DNA from 2 places in the Streptomyces violaceoruber genome. Region 1 is predicted to be linked to the other one. Evidence: riboswitches for the same ligand, from Rfam matches in the RefSeq annotation. Region 1 holds a riboswitch; the other holds the start of a gene.

Region 1 (7,556 bases):
GGCTCGTCGAGGATCAGCACCCGGGGCCGCATCGCGACCGCCCCCGCGATCGCGGTCCGCTTGCGCTGCCCGTACGACAGCAGGTGCGTGGGCCGCTCGGCCAGTCCCGCGATGTCCAGCGCGGCCAGCGCCTCCCCGACCCGGGACCTGACCTCCGCGTCGGACAGGCCGAGGTTCAGCGGACCGAAGGACACGTCCTGGCCGACCGAGGCCGCGAAGAGCTGGTCGTCCGGGTCCTGCACCACCAGTTGCACCGTGGTCCGCAGCCGGGTCAGCCCCTTGCGGTCGTAGGCCACCGGCTCCCCGCCGAGCGTCAACGTCCCCGTACGCGGCCTCAGTCCGCCGCTGAGCAGCCGCATCAGCGTGGTCTTGCCACTGCCGTTGCGGCCGAGCAGCGCCAGCGCCCGCCCCTCGCGCACCGCGAAGTCCAGGCCCGTCAGCACGTCCGGACCCTCCTCGTACGCGAACGCCGCGCCCCGCAGGGCGACCAGGGCCGGGGCCGGTTCAGAGGTCTGGGCCGGTTCGCTCACGACAGGGGTCCTTCCAGTACGAGGGTGAGGACGGCCAGCGCCGCGAGCAGCGCGACGCTCGCCGCCGTGAACGGCACCGACACGCGCGCCTCGGGCACCAGCACGCGCAGGGTGCCGTCGTAACCGCGCCCGGCGAGCCCCGACTGGAGCCGCGCCGCCCGGTCGAAGGCCCGCACGAACGCGGTGGCGCCGAGCCCGCCGAGCGAACGCCAGGTCGCCGCCCGCGTGGTGTGTCCGAGCCGCGCGGCCTGCGCCTGCCGGATCCGGCGCACCGAGTCCAGCAGCAGGAAACTCATCCGGTACGTCACCAGCGCCACGTCCACGACCGGGGCGGGCACCCCGGCCCGCACCAGCCTCGGCAGCAGGTCCGACATCGGCGTGGTGAACGCGAACAGCAGCACCCCCAGCGAGGCCGCCGAGGTGCGCAGCAGCAGCCCACCCGCGCGCACCGCACCGCCGTCGGCCGCCGTCAGGAACCCGTCCGGGCCCCCGACCTGCACCAGCAGCGGCAACGCACCCGTCACGCAGAACCCCAGCGGCACCCGGTAGGCCCGCCACAGCCGGCGTCCGGGCACGCCCGCCGGGCCGAGCAGCACCGTCAGCGCCGCCACCAGCACCAGCGCCGCGCCCGGCCAGGGCGGCAGCGAGATCGCGAGCACGGTCAGGCCGAGACCGAGCACGGCCTTGTCCACGGGATGGCGGCGGCGCCAGCGACTGCCGTGCGCCGCCGCGTCGATCGGCAGCACTCAGTCCCCTTCGGGGGCGTCCCCCGGTGCCGCCGCGGCCCCGGAAGCCGCCGACGCCCGCTCCTCGCCCTGCCGTCGGCCCCGGCGCAGGCCGAAGTAGTACGCCAGCACGCCCGCGCCGAGCGCGGCCTGCAGGGCGAACAGCGCCGACTCGACCTCCCCGGACGGCGGTTCGTACAGCGGGGAGAACCACGGTTCGTAGTCCGGTTCGATCTCGGTGATCGCCGTCTCCGCCTCCGCGTCGGCCCCGGCGAACGGCTCCTCCTTGTGGTCGCCGAGCCCCAGCACCAGCGGCAGCACCGCCAGCGCGGCCACCGCGAGCAGCAGCAGGGCGTTGATCCTCGTGTTCCGGCTCATCGCGCCACCGCCTTCTGCTTCCGCTCGCCGGTCCGGGTCAGCAGCACGCCCAGCCGGGTCAGTTCGCCCTTGCTGGACTGCACGAGCAGCCGCATCACGATCACCGTGAGCAGGCCCTCGCTCACCGCGAGCGGAATCTGCGTCACCGCGAAGATGGACCCGAACTTGCCGAGCGCGCCCAGGAACCCGCTGCTCGGATCCGGGAAGGCCAGCGCCAGCTGCACGCTGGTGACGCAGTACGTGGACAGGTCGGCGACGAACGCGCCGAAGAACACGGTGACCATCAACGGCACGTCCCAGCGGCGCAGCAGCCGGTAGACGCCGTATCCGGCCCAGGGGCCGACGATCGCCATCGAGAAGACGTTGGCGCCGAGCGTGGTGAGCCCGCCGTGGGCGAGCAGCAGCGCCTGGAAGAGCAGCGTGATGGTGCCAAGGACCGCCATGATCGGCGGCCGGAACAGGATCGCGCCCAGACCGGTGCCGGTCGGGTGGGAGCAACTCCCGGTGACCGACGGCAGCTTCAGGGCCGACAGGACGAACGTGAAGGCTCCGGAGGCACCGAGGAGCAGTGTGCTCTCCGGGTGCTCCCTGACCTCACGGGTGAGTGACCGGACTCCGTGGACGACGAACGGCGCGGACGCGACACCCCAGGCGATCGCGTGCGCCGGTGGCAGAAAGCCCTCGGCTATGTGCATGACTCGGCAGACCCTCTCCAGCACCTCGTGGATGGACGACGCGCCTTGGCCGGTCTCCTGGCTTACGGGTACCACCGCCCGTGCTCCGCCTTCCCGGACCGCAAGCGATCCAGTGGCTGCCCGTCAGGGCCGGAGCCGGACTTCCCGATTCACAGTGGCGAGGGCCGCACCGGCATCACACCGGATTTCCCGTTCACCAAGGCGTGGCGACAGTAGTGCTCCCACCGGGGTGGGCACAAGCAGGCCTCGGGGCCCGCGCACCGGCCGCCGGGCCGCCGAACATGCCTCAGGGCTGCGCCAACGCCCGGCGCCGCCGGTCCGTCAGCCGACGCCGGTCGTCCTCGCCCATCGTGGCGAAGATCTCCGCACGCCTGTGGTGCAGGGCACGCAACTCCTCCTCGCCGAGCGACTCGGCCCAGCGGCGGCGCGCCTCGCCGAGACCGGCGACCTGCTCCGGGGTCAGGGGACGTGTTACGGCGGTCATCTCCTCGATCACGTCCAGCAGGGCCTCGGTCGAGCCGTCCGCGGCGGCGTCCAGCGCGCCCAGCACACCCAGCAGCCGGATCCGCAGCTCGGCCGTCTGCCGCAGCCGCTCCTCGACGACGCCGAGCTGCCGCCGGATCAGCTCCGCCGGATCGTGGTCCGGCTCGGCGTCGAGCACCGCGCGGATCCGGGCCAGCGGAAGCCCGAAACTGCGCAGCGCCAGGACGCGGTGCAGACGCCGGACGTCGCCGGCGTCGTAGCAGCGGTGGCCGCCCTCGGTGCGGGCGGACGGGGTGAGCAGGCCGAGCCGGTCGTAGTAGCGCAGGGTGCGGATGCTCAGCCCGGTCTCCCGAGCGAGTGCGCCGATGCGCCGGCTTCCGTCGGTCGCGTGCGTCATGGGTTCCTCCTGGGTCTGCGACCGAGGCTAGAAGGTGACGCGGCGGCACCTTCAAGGCCCGCCTCAGCGCGAGCGGCCCCGCTGGGGCCCCCGGACCACCCGGTCGCGCATCCGGGTGGTCAGGGCGGTGGCGGCGGCCGTGAGGAAGACGAAGCTGTACGTGATCTGCAGCACGGTCACGACCCGCGCGGCCTGGCCCCTCGGGGTGATGTCCCCGTACCCGACGGTGGCGAGCGTCACCACGGTGAAGTACAGCGCGTCGATCCGGGTGTGCAGTCCGTTGAACTCGCCCGGCGACTTGGCCAGGGCGTAGTACGCCGCCGAGAAGACGTGCACGGACAGGACGATCAGCAGCGAGATGACCACGCCGGGGCGGCTGTCCGGACGGTCGAGGAGGACGTGCCGGATCTGCCGCAGCAGCAGCACGGCCACCACGGTCAGCAGCAGGGCGAACAGCACCCAGCTCAGCACCGGCCGCTGCGGCCCCAGGTGGTCCAGGGGGAGCAGGAAGTACGCCACGACCACTGCGGCCGCGATCCCCGCCCGTACGACCCAGGGCCCGACGGCGTCCCAGCCGGTACGGCGGCGCGGGGGAGTACGAGGGCGAGGACGCGGGTGTGCGGTCCGGCGGTCCGGCGGTCCTTCACCGTGCCGCTCCCGCCGACGGCGCCCCGCCCGGCGACCCGCCCGCCTCCGGCGGGGTCCGGCGCACCAGTTGCGCCACGACGAACGCGACGACCGAGGCCATGACGATCAGCGGCATCTGGTCGTGGGAGTCCCGGCCCATCAGCAGCACCGCGAGGACCGAGCTGGCCAGCGGCAGCCCCGTCACCGCGGCCGCCGCGGCGGCGATGCCGAGGGCGAGCGCCGGGGTCGCGCCGAAGCCGGGCAGCCCGGAGCAGGCCAGGGCCGTCGCCGCGCCCAGCAGGACGGCCGGGAAGATCGGGCCGCCGCGCAGCGCGCCCAGCGCGATGCCCCAGGCCAGCCCCTTGCAGGCGACCAGCGCGACGAGCGCCCCCACGGACCAGGCGTGCGGATGCGCGGCGAGCTGGGCGAGGGTGGCCTGGCCGGACAGCGCCGCCTCGGCCGGGGAGCGGCCGGTGATCAGCGCGTACGCCGCGACACAGACGCCGACCGCGGTGGCGCAGGCGACGGTGCGGGCGGCCGTGCGGTGCCGGGTCCAGGAGACGGTGCGGCGGCCCAGCGCCCGGGCCAGCGTCACCAGTACGGCGATCAGGGCCGCGGTGGGCAGGCCCCACAGGAAGTCACCCGCGTCCGGATTGGCCTGCGGCGGCAGGTCGGGCAGGCTCAGCGCGCCGATCTCCAGCCCCGTCCACTGCCCGAAGCCGGTGAAGACCAGGGCACCGGTCGCGCTGGCCAGCAGGCAGGGCAGCAGCAGGGCGACCAGGCGGGTGCCGGCCAGCCCCGCCCCCTCGATGAGCAGCACCGCCGCCGCGATCGGGCCGCCGAGGATGGTGGAGATCGCGGCGGTGGAGCCGGCCGTGGCGAGAATCGCGCTCGCCTGCTGGTCTCCGCCCGCGCCCGCCCGCCGCACCGCCAGCAGGGCGAGCCCGCTGCCGACGGCCATGAGCGGGGCCTCGGGGCCCAGCACCACGCCGAGCGGCAGCGTGGCCAGCGCCGCCAGCACCGCGCCGGGCAGCGCGCGGGGGCCGACCGGCGCCCCGCCCAGGCCGTTGACGGGGAGATGGCCGCCGCCGCCCGGCATCCGGGTCACGATCGGCGCCAGGATCAGCCCGGCGAGCACCAGCGCGGGCAGCGGCCACCACCACGGTGGGGTGTCGTATCCGGCCGCCTCGGGCAGCGAGGTCCACACCCAGTGCTGCAACTCGTGCTGAAGTCCGACGAAGAAGAAGCAGGCCAGCGCGATGGGCACCCCCAGCAGCACGCACAGCAGCAACAGCCGCCGGTAGCCGGGACTGAGCAGGGTCTGCCGCAGGGACCGCTCCGCCCGGTCCGGGACCGCGTTCGCCGGCGCGGTCACGGAACCCGCCCGCGCGGGCCCCGACGGGGCAGCGGCCGACTCGTCACACGCCCTCCTTCGTCGCCCCTTGGTCCCTCGGCCCGTCGGTCACCGGGACCCGCGGGTGCCGCTCAGTTAACGCGAGGCCGGGGGCGTCCGCACGCGCACGCACGCCGCGCGATTCACCCGTCCGGCGGACCCGCCTGGCCGGGGAGCGCGGCCACCCGCAGGCTCTGAATGACCTGTCGGGGCCGTCGGGCGCCGGCGGGCAGCTGCCCCGTACGGGGGACACAGAAAGGACTCCGCTCATGAGCCAGCACGCCGAACCCTCTCCCGGCCGGCCGTCCCACGGCGGCGACGCCTCCTGGGCCCAGCGCTCGGGCGACCGCACCAGCGGCTGGGTGACCGGAGGTGTCGTCTTCGCGGGCGTACTGCTGCTGCTGAACGGCGCGCTCGCCGTCCTCCAGGGCATCGCGGCCATCGCCGAGGACGACGTGTACGCCCGTATCGGCACCTACGTCTACGAGATGAGCCTGACCGGCTGGGGGATCGTCCACGTCATCCTGGGCGCCCTCGTGTTCGTCACCGGGTTCGGTCTGCTCAAGGACATGGCCTGGGCCCGGGTGGCGGGTATCGTCCTCGCCTCGCTGAGCCTGATCGCCCAGTTCCTGTTCCTGCCGTACGCGCCCGTCTGGTCCGTGATCATGATGGCGATCGACGTGTTCGTCATCTGGGCCCTGGCGAGCCGTCAGGACAGCGCGTCGTCCCGGGCCTGAGACTCCACGGCCACACGGACTCCGGCCTGAGGCTCCACGCCCCGACACGGACTCCACGCCCGGACGCGACGGACGGACGGTCACCCCGCACCCTCGGTGGTGACCGTCCGTCGTGTCCGGGCTCAGTGGCGGCGCAGGCTCCGGGCCAGCGCCGTCGCCGCCGCGGCGGCGCCCACGGCGGCCGCCGCCGTGCCGGCCAGGGCCAGGGCCCGTGCGCGGGGGCCGGGAGCGGCCGGACGGGCGCCCGGCGCGGTGCCGTACGCGCTGCCCGGGGCCCCCGGTTCGGTCGCGGGGCCGGGCGGCAGGGCCGAGGCCAGCAGCTCCGCCAGGTGCACGCCCTCGTGGCCGCCGCTGTCGAACTCGTGGATCTGGGTGCGGCAGCTGAACCCGTCGGCGAGGACGACGGTCGACTCGTCCTCCTCCCGCAGCCGGGGCAGCAGCACCCGCTCCGCGCACGCCTCGCTCACGTCCAGGTGACCGCGCTCGAAGCCGAAGTTGCCGGCCAGCCCGCAGCAGCCGGAGTCCAGCCGTTCCGCGTCCACGCCGGCCCGGCGCAGCAGTTCCCGGTCGGCCTCCCAGCCCAGTACCGCGTGCTGGTGGCAGTGCACCTGGGCGACCGCACGCGCGGAGCGTTCCGGGACCCGCGGCGGCTCGTAGCCGGGGGAGTGCTCGGTGAGCAGCTCCGACAGGGTCACCGTCTGCTCGGCCAGCCGCAGCACGTCCTGGTCGCCGGGGAACAGCTCCTTCGCGTCCGCCCGGAACACGGCCGTGCAGCTCGGCTCCAGTGCCACCACCAGGCCGCCCGACCTGACGTGCCCGGCCAGGGCGCGCACGGTACGGGTGAGGACCCTCTCCGCCGTGCCGAGCTGCCCGGTGGAGACCCAGGTCAGCCCGCAGCACAGCGGCTCGTGCGGCAACTCCACCCGCCAGCCGGCCTGTTCGAGGACCCGTACCGCCGCCCGGCCGATGTGCGGGTGGAAGTGGTTGGTGAAGGTGTCCGGCCACAGCAGCACGGACCCGCGGCGCCCGTCGCCCTCCGGCTCGTGCTCCGCGAACCACCGCTCGAAGGTCTCGTCGGCGAACAGCGGCACCTCCCGGTCCGCCACCCCCGCCACCAGCACCGCCGCCTTCGACAGCAGTGGCGCGTGGGTGAGCGCGTTGACGACCGGCGCGAGCCGGGTGCGGCCCACCACCTGCGCGAGCGCCGGCAGCCAGCCCATCGACCAGTCCGAGCGCGGCCGGCGCCACGGCCGGCCCTCGTAGTGGTGCGACAGGAACTCCGCCTTGTACGTGGCCATGTCCACGTCCGCCGGACAGTCCTTCTTGCAGCCCTTGCAGGCCAGGCAGAGGTCGAGGGCGTCCTTGACCTCCTGCGAACGCCAGCCGTCCCGGATCGCGCCGTCCCCGTGCCCGTCGAGCATCTCGAACAGCAGCCGGGCCCGGCCCCGCGTCGAGTGCTCCTCCTCCCGGGTCACCTGGTACGACGGGCACATCACCGTGCCGTCGCTGGTGTGCTGCCGGCACTTGCCGACGCCGACGCAGCGGTTGGCCGCCTGGGAGAACGAACCTCCGTCGTGCGGGAAGCGGAAGT
Region 2 (7,556 bases), 870 kb from region 1:
TGCGCCAGGCGCTTGTTGAACTCGCCCTCGACCTGCTTGGCGGCGTCGGCCGGGGACTTCCCCTTCATGACGGCCGTCAGGTACGTCTTGATCGGGTTCGGGTCGTTCTCGACGGCGGCCCACTCCGGGATCAGCGGCGTGGTGTCACCGGTACCGGCGGCCGGCGCGGCGGCCTCGGCGGCGGCGTTGCCCTTCAGGTTGCTCTGCAGCGCCTCCTTGTTCGGGATGACGCCGTTGGCCTTGGCCAGCCCGCCCTCGTACTTGTCGGAGAGCGCGAGCTTCAGGAACTCCTTGGCGAGGTCCTGCTTCTTGCTGCCCGCGGCGACGGCCAGGTTGGAGCCGCCGAGGAAGACGCCCTCGGGCTTGTCCGCCGTGGGGCCGGGGATGGTGAAGTAGCCGAGGTCCTTCTCGATCGCCGGGTTGGTGGCGATCGCGGTGGCGCCCTCCCAGCCCATGCCGATGAAGGAGCCGGTCTTGCCCTTGGCGAAGATCTCACCCTGCTGCGGGGTGGCCTCGTCCTTGTCCTTGGGCGCCTTGGACAGGGCCTGGAACTTCTTGTAGGTCTCGGTGGCGGCGGCGACCTTCGGGTCGGCCAGGTTGGAGACGTACTTGTCGCCGTCCTTCTTGACCAGTTCGCCGCCCTCGCCGATGACCAGGCCCACGAAGTGGTACCAGTTCTGGCCGGGCAGGTAGATCGGCTCGGCGTCGGTCTTCTCGCCGATCGTCTTGAGGTCGTTGTAGAACTCGTCGCGGGTCTTGGGCAGTTCCTTGATGCCCGCGTCCGCCCAGATCTTCTTGTTGTAGACGACGACGCGGTTGACCACGAACCACGGGGCCGCGTACTGCTTGCCGTCGAACACGGCGGACTTGTTGAGGGACTCGGACCAGTCGGTGCCGATCTCGCCCTTGAGGTCGCTCAGGTCCGCGAGGCCGCCGGTCTTGGCGTAGGCGGGGGTCTGCGTGTTGCCGATCTCGAAGACGTCGGGCGGGTTCTCTTCGGAGAGAGCGGTGGTCAGCTTCTGCTGGATGCCGTTCCACTTCTGGATCTCGAACTTGACCTTGGCCTTGGTCTTCGCCTCGAAGTCCTTGGCGAGGTCCGCCTGCCAGTCGTCCGGCGAGGAGCCGTCCATCACCCACACGGTGAGCGTCTCACCGGCATAGCCGTCGGCGCCGGCCTTCTTGCCGTCGTCGTCGCTGTCGCCCCCGCACGCGGCGATCGAGACCATCATGCCCGCGATACCGATCGCGGCTATAAGCTTGCGCTTCACGCCAACCCTCCTCAGGGATGCCACACAACCCCCCTGCCTCCCCGCGGTTGCTCGTCGACGCGGACCGCCCATGGGGCCGGGACCTGGACCAATGGTGTAGACCAGTACGGGGAGCTTGGCCCAGACCAATAGGACTGTCAAGGGTGTTCAAACCCAGTCGTCGCCTCCGTGATGGGACCGAGATATGCAGGGACCTTTCATTGCGCAAGCGACAGTTCGGGCGGACCGGGACCGGGTGTACCACCCCCCATCGAATGACGTGCGGGGACGCCCCCGAACGCGCGTACCAGCGGCGTCCGACCCACCTATGGACTAGACCAAGGGTGTTCCCCCGGGTATACAGAAGGGATCACGGAGCGTGCGGGGGCCATCCCGGCACGAAGCCGTGCCACGATGTGAGCCGTGGCCGACAGGGATAGCGGTCGCTTCGGCACCCGGAGCCGGGAAGGCAGAGCATGAGCACCGACGTCAGCAGTGCGGAGAACGAGGGTGGGGCGACCGTCCGTACCGCGCGCGTGCCCAAGTACTACCGTCTGAAGAAGCATCTGCTCGACATGACCCGGACCCAGACGCCGGGCACACCGGTCCCGCCGGAGCGCACCCTGGCCGCCGAGTTCGACACCTCGCGCACGACGGTGCGCCAGGCCCTGCAGGAGCTGGTGGTCGAGGGCCGCCTGGAGCGCATCCAGGGCAAGGGCACCTTCGTCGCCAAGCCCAAGGTGTCGCAGGCGCTGCAACTCACCTCGTACACCGAGGACATGCGGGCCCAGGGCCTCGAACCGACCTCTCAGCTGCTGGACATCGGCTACATCACCGCCGACGACCGGCTCGCCGGGCTGCTGGACATCACGGCCGGCGGCCGGGTGCTGCGCATCGAGCGGCTGCGCATGGCCAACGGCGAGCCGATGGCCATCGAGACCACCCACCTCAGCGCGAAGCGCTTCCCCGCCCTGCGCCGCTCCCTGGTGAAGTACACGTCCCTCTACACCGCGCTCGCCGAGGTGTACGACGTCCATCTCGCCGAGGCCGAGGAGACCATCGAGACCTCCCTGGCCACCCCGCGCGAGGCCGGTCTGCTCGGCACCGACGTCGGCCTGCCCATGCTGATGCTCTCCCGGCACTCCCAGGACCGCACCGGCCAGCCGGTGGAGTGGGTCCGCTCGGTGTACCGGGGCGACCGCTACAAGTTCGTGGCCCGCCTCAAGCGGCCCCAGGACTAGACCAGAGCCCGCTCACCCGGCCCCAGATTGCGGTTGAGGACCGATATACGGACGAGGTCTTCCGCTGTCTTGACACCGTCACCTACATTTCGTGCGCACTGCACGAGGTGATCAGCGAGGGGACGGAGCCGCGCATGCCAGAAGACACAGAAGTGAGCAGAGAACCGGTGGTGACGCCGGTGCGCGTCGTCATCGGGTTCTGTCTTGTCGCACCGTTCGTCGCCATGCTGTGGGTCGGTTCGTACGCCAAGACGGACCCGGCCTTCATCGGCATCCCGTTCTTCTACTGGTACCAGATGGCCTGGGTGCTGATCTCCACCCTGCTGACGGTGACCGCGTACAAGCTGTGGCAGCGCGACCAGCGCGGGCGCCGGGAAGGCGGGACCAAGTGAACGACGGCGTGAACGGCGTCGCACTCGCCGTCTTCATCTTCTTCTTCGTCCTCGTCACCGCCATGGGCTTCCTGGCCGCCCGCTGGCGCCGGGCCGAGAACGAGCACAGCCTCGACGAGTGGGGCCTCGGCGGCCGCTCGTTCGGCACCTGGGTCACCTGGTTCCTGCTGGGCGGCGACCTGTACACCGCGTACACCTTCGTGGCCGTCCCGGCAGCGATCTACGCGGCGGGCGCGTCCGGCTTCTTCGCGGTGCCGTACACGATCCTGGTCTACCCGCTGATCTTCACCTTCCTGCCCCGCCTGTGGTCGGTCTCGCACAAGCACGGGTACGTGACGACCTCGGACTTCGTGCGCGGCCGGTTCGGCTCCAAGGGCCTGTCCCTGGCGGTGGCCGTCACCGGCATCCTGGCGACCATGCCGTACATCGCGCTCCAGCTGGTCGGCATCCAGGCCGTCCTCGACGTGATGGGCGTCGGCGGCGGCGAGGACACCAACTGGTTCGTCAAGGACCTGCCGCTGCTGATCGCCTTCGGTGTGCTGGCGGCGTACACGTACTCGTCGGGACTGCGCGCGCCCGCGCTGATCGCGTTCGTGAAGGACACGCTGATCTACATCGTCATCGCGGTGGCGATCATCTACATCCCGATCAAGCTGGGCGGCTTCGACGACATCTTCGCGTCGGCGAGCGACAAGTTCACCGCGGCCGGCAAGGGTGGCGTGGTGCCCGACGCGGGGGGCCAGTGGACCTACGCGACCCTGGCGCTCGGCTCGGCCCTGGCGCTCTTCATGTACCCGCACTCGATCACCGCCACGCTGTCCTCGCGCAGCCGTGAGGTGATCCGCCGCAACACCACGATCCTGCCGCTGTACTCGCTGATGCTGGGCCTGCTCGCGCTGCTCGGCTTCATGGCGATCGCGGCCGGGGTCAAGGTGGACAACGGCCAGCTGGCGATCCCGCAGCTGTTCGAGAACATGTTCCCGGACTGGTTCGCGGGCGTGGCGTTCGCGGCGATCGGCATCGGCGCCCTGGTCCCGGCGGCGATCATGTCGATCGCGGCCGCGAACCTCTTCACCCGCAACATCTACAAGGACTTCATCAAGCCGGACGCCACGCCGCAGCAGGAGACCAAGGTCTCCAAGCTGGTGTCGCTCCTGGTGAAGGTGGGCGCGCTGATCTTCGTCCTGGGCATGGACAAGACCGTCGCGATCAACTTCCAGCTGCTGGGCGGCATCTGGATCCTGCAGACCTTCCCGGCCCTGGTCGGCGGCCTGTTCACCCGCTGGTTCCACCGCTGGGCGCTGCTCGGCGGCTGGGCGGTCGGCATGGTCTACGGCACGGTCGCCGCCTACGGTGTCGCCTCGCCGACGCAGAAGCACTTCGGCGGCTCCTCCGACGAGATCCCCGGCATCGGCGAGATCGGCTACATCGGCCTCACCGCCTTCGTGCTGAACGTGCTGGTCACCGTGGTCCTGACCTTCGTCCTGAGGGCGGTCAAGGCGCCCGACGGCGTCGACGAGACCAGGCCGAGCGACTACACGGCGGACGCCGGCGACCCGGGCGTCCAGGTGGAACTGCCGCCGGCCACGGCGGGCAGCTCGCACTGATCCCTGGTTTGAGGCGGGCCGCCGGAGAAATCCGGCGGCCCGTTGTCGTACCCGTCGGGCACACTCGGCGTCATGGACTTCGTGATCCGGCGGGCGACGGCCGAGGAGTACGACACCCTCGGCGAGATCACCGCGCAGGCCTACCTGCGCGACGGCCTCCTCGACTTCGGGGAGAGCGACTCGTACCTGGACGAGCTGCGCGACGTGGCCAAGCGGGCGGCGGCCGCCGAGGTGCTGGTCGCCGTGGCCGACGGCGCGGTGCTCGGCGGCGTGACCTTCGTGCCGTCCGGCGGCCCCATGGCGGACATAGCGCGCCCCGGCGAGGCCGAGATACGCATGCTCGCCGTCGCCCGGGAGGCACGCGGCCGCGGGGCGGGCGAGGCCCTCGTGCGGGCCTGCGCCGACCGCGCCCGGGCCGTGCCGGGGTGCACGGGCGTCGTGCTGTCGACGCAGGCCGCCATGCGCACCGCGCACCGCCTCTACGAGCGCCTGGGCTTCGTCCGCACGCCCGACCGCGACTGGAATCCCCTGCCGGAGCTGGACGACATCATGCTGCTCACCTACGAACTGACGCTCTGACACGGCCGCGGCACACCGTCACGGCACCGCGCCGGGACACAACATCTGGGGGTGCTCGCGTCCCCCGGCACAAGATGTATGCTCATGCTCGCTGTCGCCGCAGGGGAATCCGGTGCGAATCCGGAACTGTCCCGCAACGGTGTACTTGCGTGCATCCGTACGTCTTCGCACGTGCGCGCACGCCTGTCCAGTCCGAGGACCTGCCGACAGTGCGCCCGGCCGCCCTGGCCCGGGTGCCATGACGTCCGGGCCTCGCGGAGTGGGCCGGTGGACGCGACGCCGCGTGCGCTCGTGAGCTGCCCCCTGCCCTCCCTCCGCCGGGCCCCGTGCCGAGCGAGGGAGTGCTCCACGTGACCATCGCGCCAGCCGATCCGGCTTCAGCGACCCCGGTGACGGCGACCGGGGAACCCGACGGACCCGGTGCCGCCCTGCTGCGGACCCTGACCGGGCTGACCGCCGACCTCCCCGGCGCCGACCCCGGCCGGGTGGCCGCCGCCGCACTGCGCGGCCGGTCCGCCCGCGCCGACGAGGCCGAGCTGCGCGAGCTGGCCACCGAGGCGGCCGCCGGTCTGATCTCCGAGGACCCGGTCTACTCCCGGCTGGCCGCCCGCCTGCTGACCATCGGCATCCGCGCCGAGGCCGCCTCCCAGGGCGTCGTCACCTTCACCGACTCCGTCGCCACCGGCCACCGCGAGGGCCTGATCGCCGACCGCACGGCCGCCTTCGTACGGCTGCACGCGGACCGCCTGGACGCGCTGATCGACCAGGACGCCGACGACCGCTTCGGCTACTTCGGCCTGCGTACGCTCTACAGCCGCTACCTGCTCCGCCACCCGATCACCCGCAAGGCGGTCGAGACGCCCCAGCACTTCCTGCTGCGGGTCGCCGCCGGACTCGCCGAGGACGACACGCTCCGCGCGGCGGACGAGGTCGCCGCGCTGTACGGCCTGATGAGCCGCCTGGACTACCTGCCCTCCTCCCCCACCCTCTTCAACTCCGGCACCCGGCACGCCCAGATGTCGTCCTGCTACCTCCTGGATTCCCCCAAGGACGAGCTGGACTCCCTCTACGACCGCCTCCACCAGGTGGCCCGCCTGTCCAAGCACGCCGGCGGCATCGGCATCGCCTACTCCCGCGTCCGCGCCCGGGGTTCGCTGATCCGCGGCACCAACGGGCACTCCAACGGCATCGTCCCGTTCCTGAAGACGCTGGACGCCTCGGTGGCGGCCGTGAACCAGGGCGGCCGGCGCAAGGGCGCGGCCGCGGTCTACCTGGAGACCTGGCACGCGGACGTCGAGGAGTTCCTGGAGCTGCGGGACAACACCGGCGAGGACGCCCGCCGCACGCACAACCTGAACCTCGCGCACTGGATCCCGGACGAGTTCATGCGCCGGGTGGACGCCGACGGGACCTGGTCGCTGTTCTCCCCCGCCGACGTGCCGGAGCTGACCGACCTGTGGGGCGAGGAGTTCGACGCCGCCTACCGCAGGGCGGAGGAGGCGGGGCTCGCCCGCAGGACGCTGCCCGCCCGTGAGCTGTACGGCCGCATGATGCGCACCCTCGCGCAGACCGGCAACGGCTGGATGACCTTCAAGGACACCGCCAACCGCACGGCCAACCAGACCGCGACCCCCGGCCACGTCGTCCACTCCTCCAACCTCTGCACGGAGATCCTGGAGGTCACCGACGACGGGGAGACCGCGGTCTGCAACCTGGGCTCGGTCAACCTCGGCGCGTTCGTCGACCCGGCGCACGGGGACATGGACTGGGAGCGCCTGGACGCCACCGTCCGCACCGCGGTCACCTTCCTGGACCGGGTCGTCGACATCAACTTCTACCCGACCGAGCAGGCGGGCCGCTCCAACGCCCGCTGGCGCCCGGTCGGCCTCGGCGCGATGGGCCTCCAGGACGTCTTCTTCCAGCTCCGGCTGCCCTTCGACTCCCCCGAGGCGAAGGCCCTGTCCACCCGTATCGCCGAGCGGATCATGCTCGCCGCGTACGAGACCTCCGCCGACCTCGCCGAGCGCAACGGCCCGCTGCCGGCCTGGGAGAAGACCCGCACGGCCAAGGGTGTGCTGCACCCGGACCACTACGGCGTCGAGCCCGCCTGGCCGGAGCGCTGGGCCGCGCTGCGCGCGCGCATGGCGACGACCGGGCTGCGCAACTCCCTGCTCCTGGCCATCGCCCCGACCGCGACCATCGCCTCCATCGCCGGTGTCTACGAGTGCATCGAGCCGCAGGTCTCCAACCTGTTCAAGCGCGAGACGCTGTCCGGCGAGTTCCTCCAGGTCAACTCGTACCTGGTGGACGACCTCAAGCGGCTCGGCGTGTGGGACGCCCGCACCCGTGAGGCGCTGCGCGAGGCCAACGGCTCGGTGCAGGGCTTCACCTGGATTCCCGAGGACGTGCGCGCGCTGTACCGCACCGCCTGGGAGATCCCGCAGCGCGGCCTGATCGACATGGCCGCCGCCCGCACCCCGTACCTCGACC

The links. A riboswitch is a leader RNA that binds a small molecule or an ion and turns the genes downstream of it on or off. The one in region 1 is predicted to bind cobalamin.
Region 2: linked by a shared signal. The riboswitch ahead of R2E43_RS12395 (ribonucleoside-diphosphate reductase subunit alpha) and the one ahead of R2E43_RS08630 (energy-coupling factor ABC transporter permease) in region 1 are both predicted to bind cobalamin.

Annotation. Positions count from the first base shown of each region.
Region 1 covers NZ_CP137734.1:1,985,853-1,993,408, reverse strand. Annotated here, with positions in the region: gene R2E43_RS08645 (ATP-binding cassette domain-containing protein) at 1-530, opposite strand, end outside; gene cbiQ (cobalt ECF transporter T component CbiQ) at 527-1,276, opposite strand; gene R2E43_RS08635 (energy-coupling factor ABC transporter substrate-binding protein) at 1,277-1,633, opposite strand; gene R2E43_RS08630 (energy-coupling factor ABC transporter permease) at 1,630-2,328, opposite strand; cobalamin riboswitch at 2,359-2,544, opposite strand; gene R2E43_RS08625 (MerR family transcriptional regulator) at 2,615-3,208, opposite strand; gene R2E43_RS08620 (potassium channel family protein) at 3,272-3,733, opposite strand; gene R2E43_RS08615 (chloride channel protein) at 3,852-5,210, opposite strand; gene R2E43_RS08610 (DUF7144 family membrane protein) at 5,498-5,965, shown strand; gene R2E43_RS08605 (FAD-binding and (Fe-S)-binding domain-containing protein) at 6,088-7,556, opposite strand, start outside.
Region 2 covers NZ_CP137734.1:2,855,111-2,862,666, forward strand. Annotated here, with positions in the region: gene dasA (N,N'-diacetylchitobiose ABC transporter substrate-binding protein DasA) at 1-1,268, opposite strand, end outside; gene R2E43_RS12375 (GntR family transcriptional regulator) at 1,724-2,488, shown strand; gene R2E43_RS12380 (DUF3311 domain-containing protein) at 2,623-2,880, shown strand; gene mctP (monocarboxylate uptake permease MctP) at 2,877-4,487, shown strand; gene R2E43_RS12390 (GNAT family N-acetyltransferase) at 4,560-5,066, shown strand; cobalamin riboswitch at 5,145-5,288, shown strand; gene R2E43_RS12395 (ribonucleoside-diphosphate reductase subunit alpha) at 5,417-7,556, shown strand, end outside.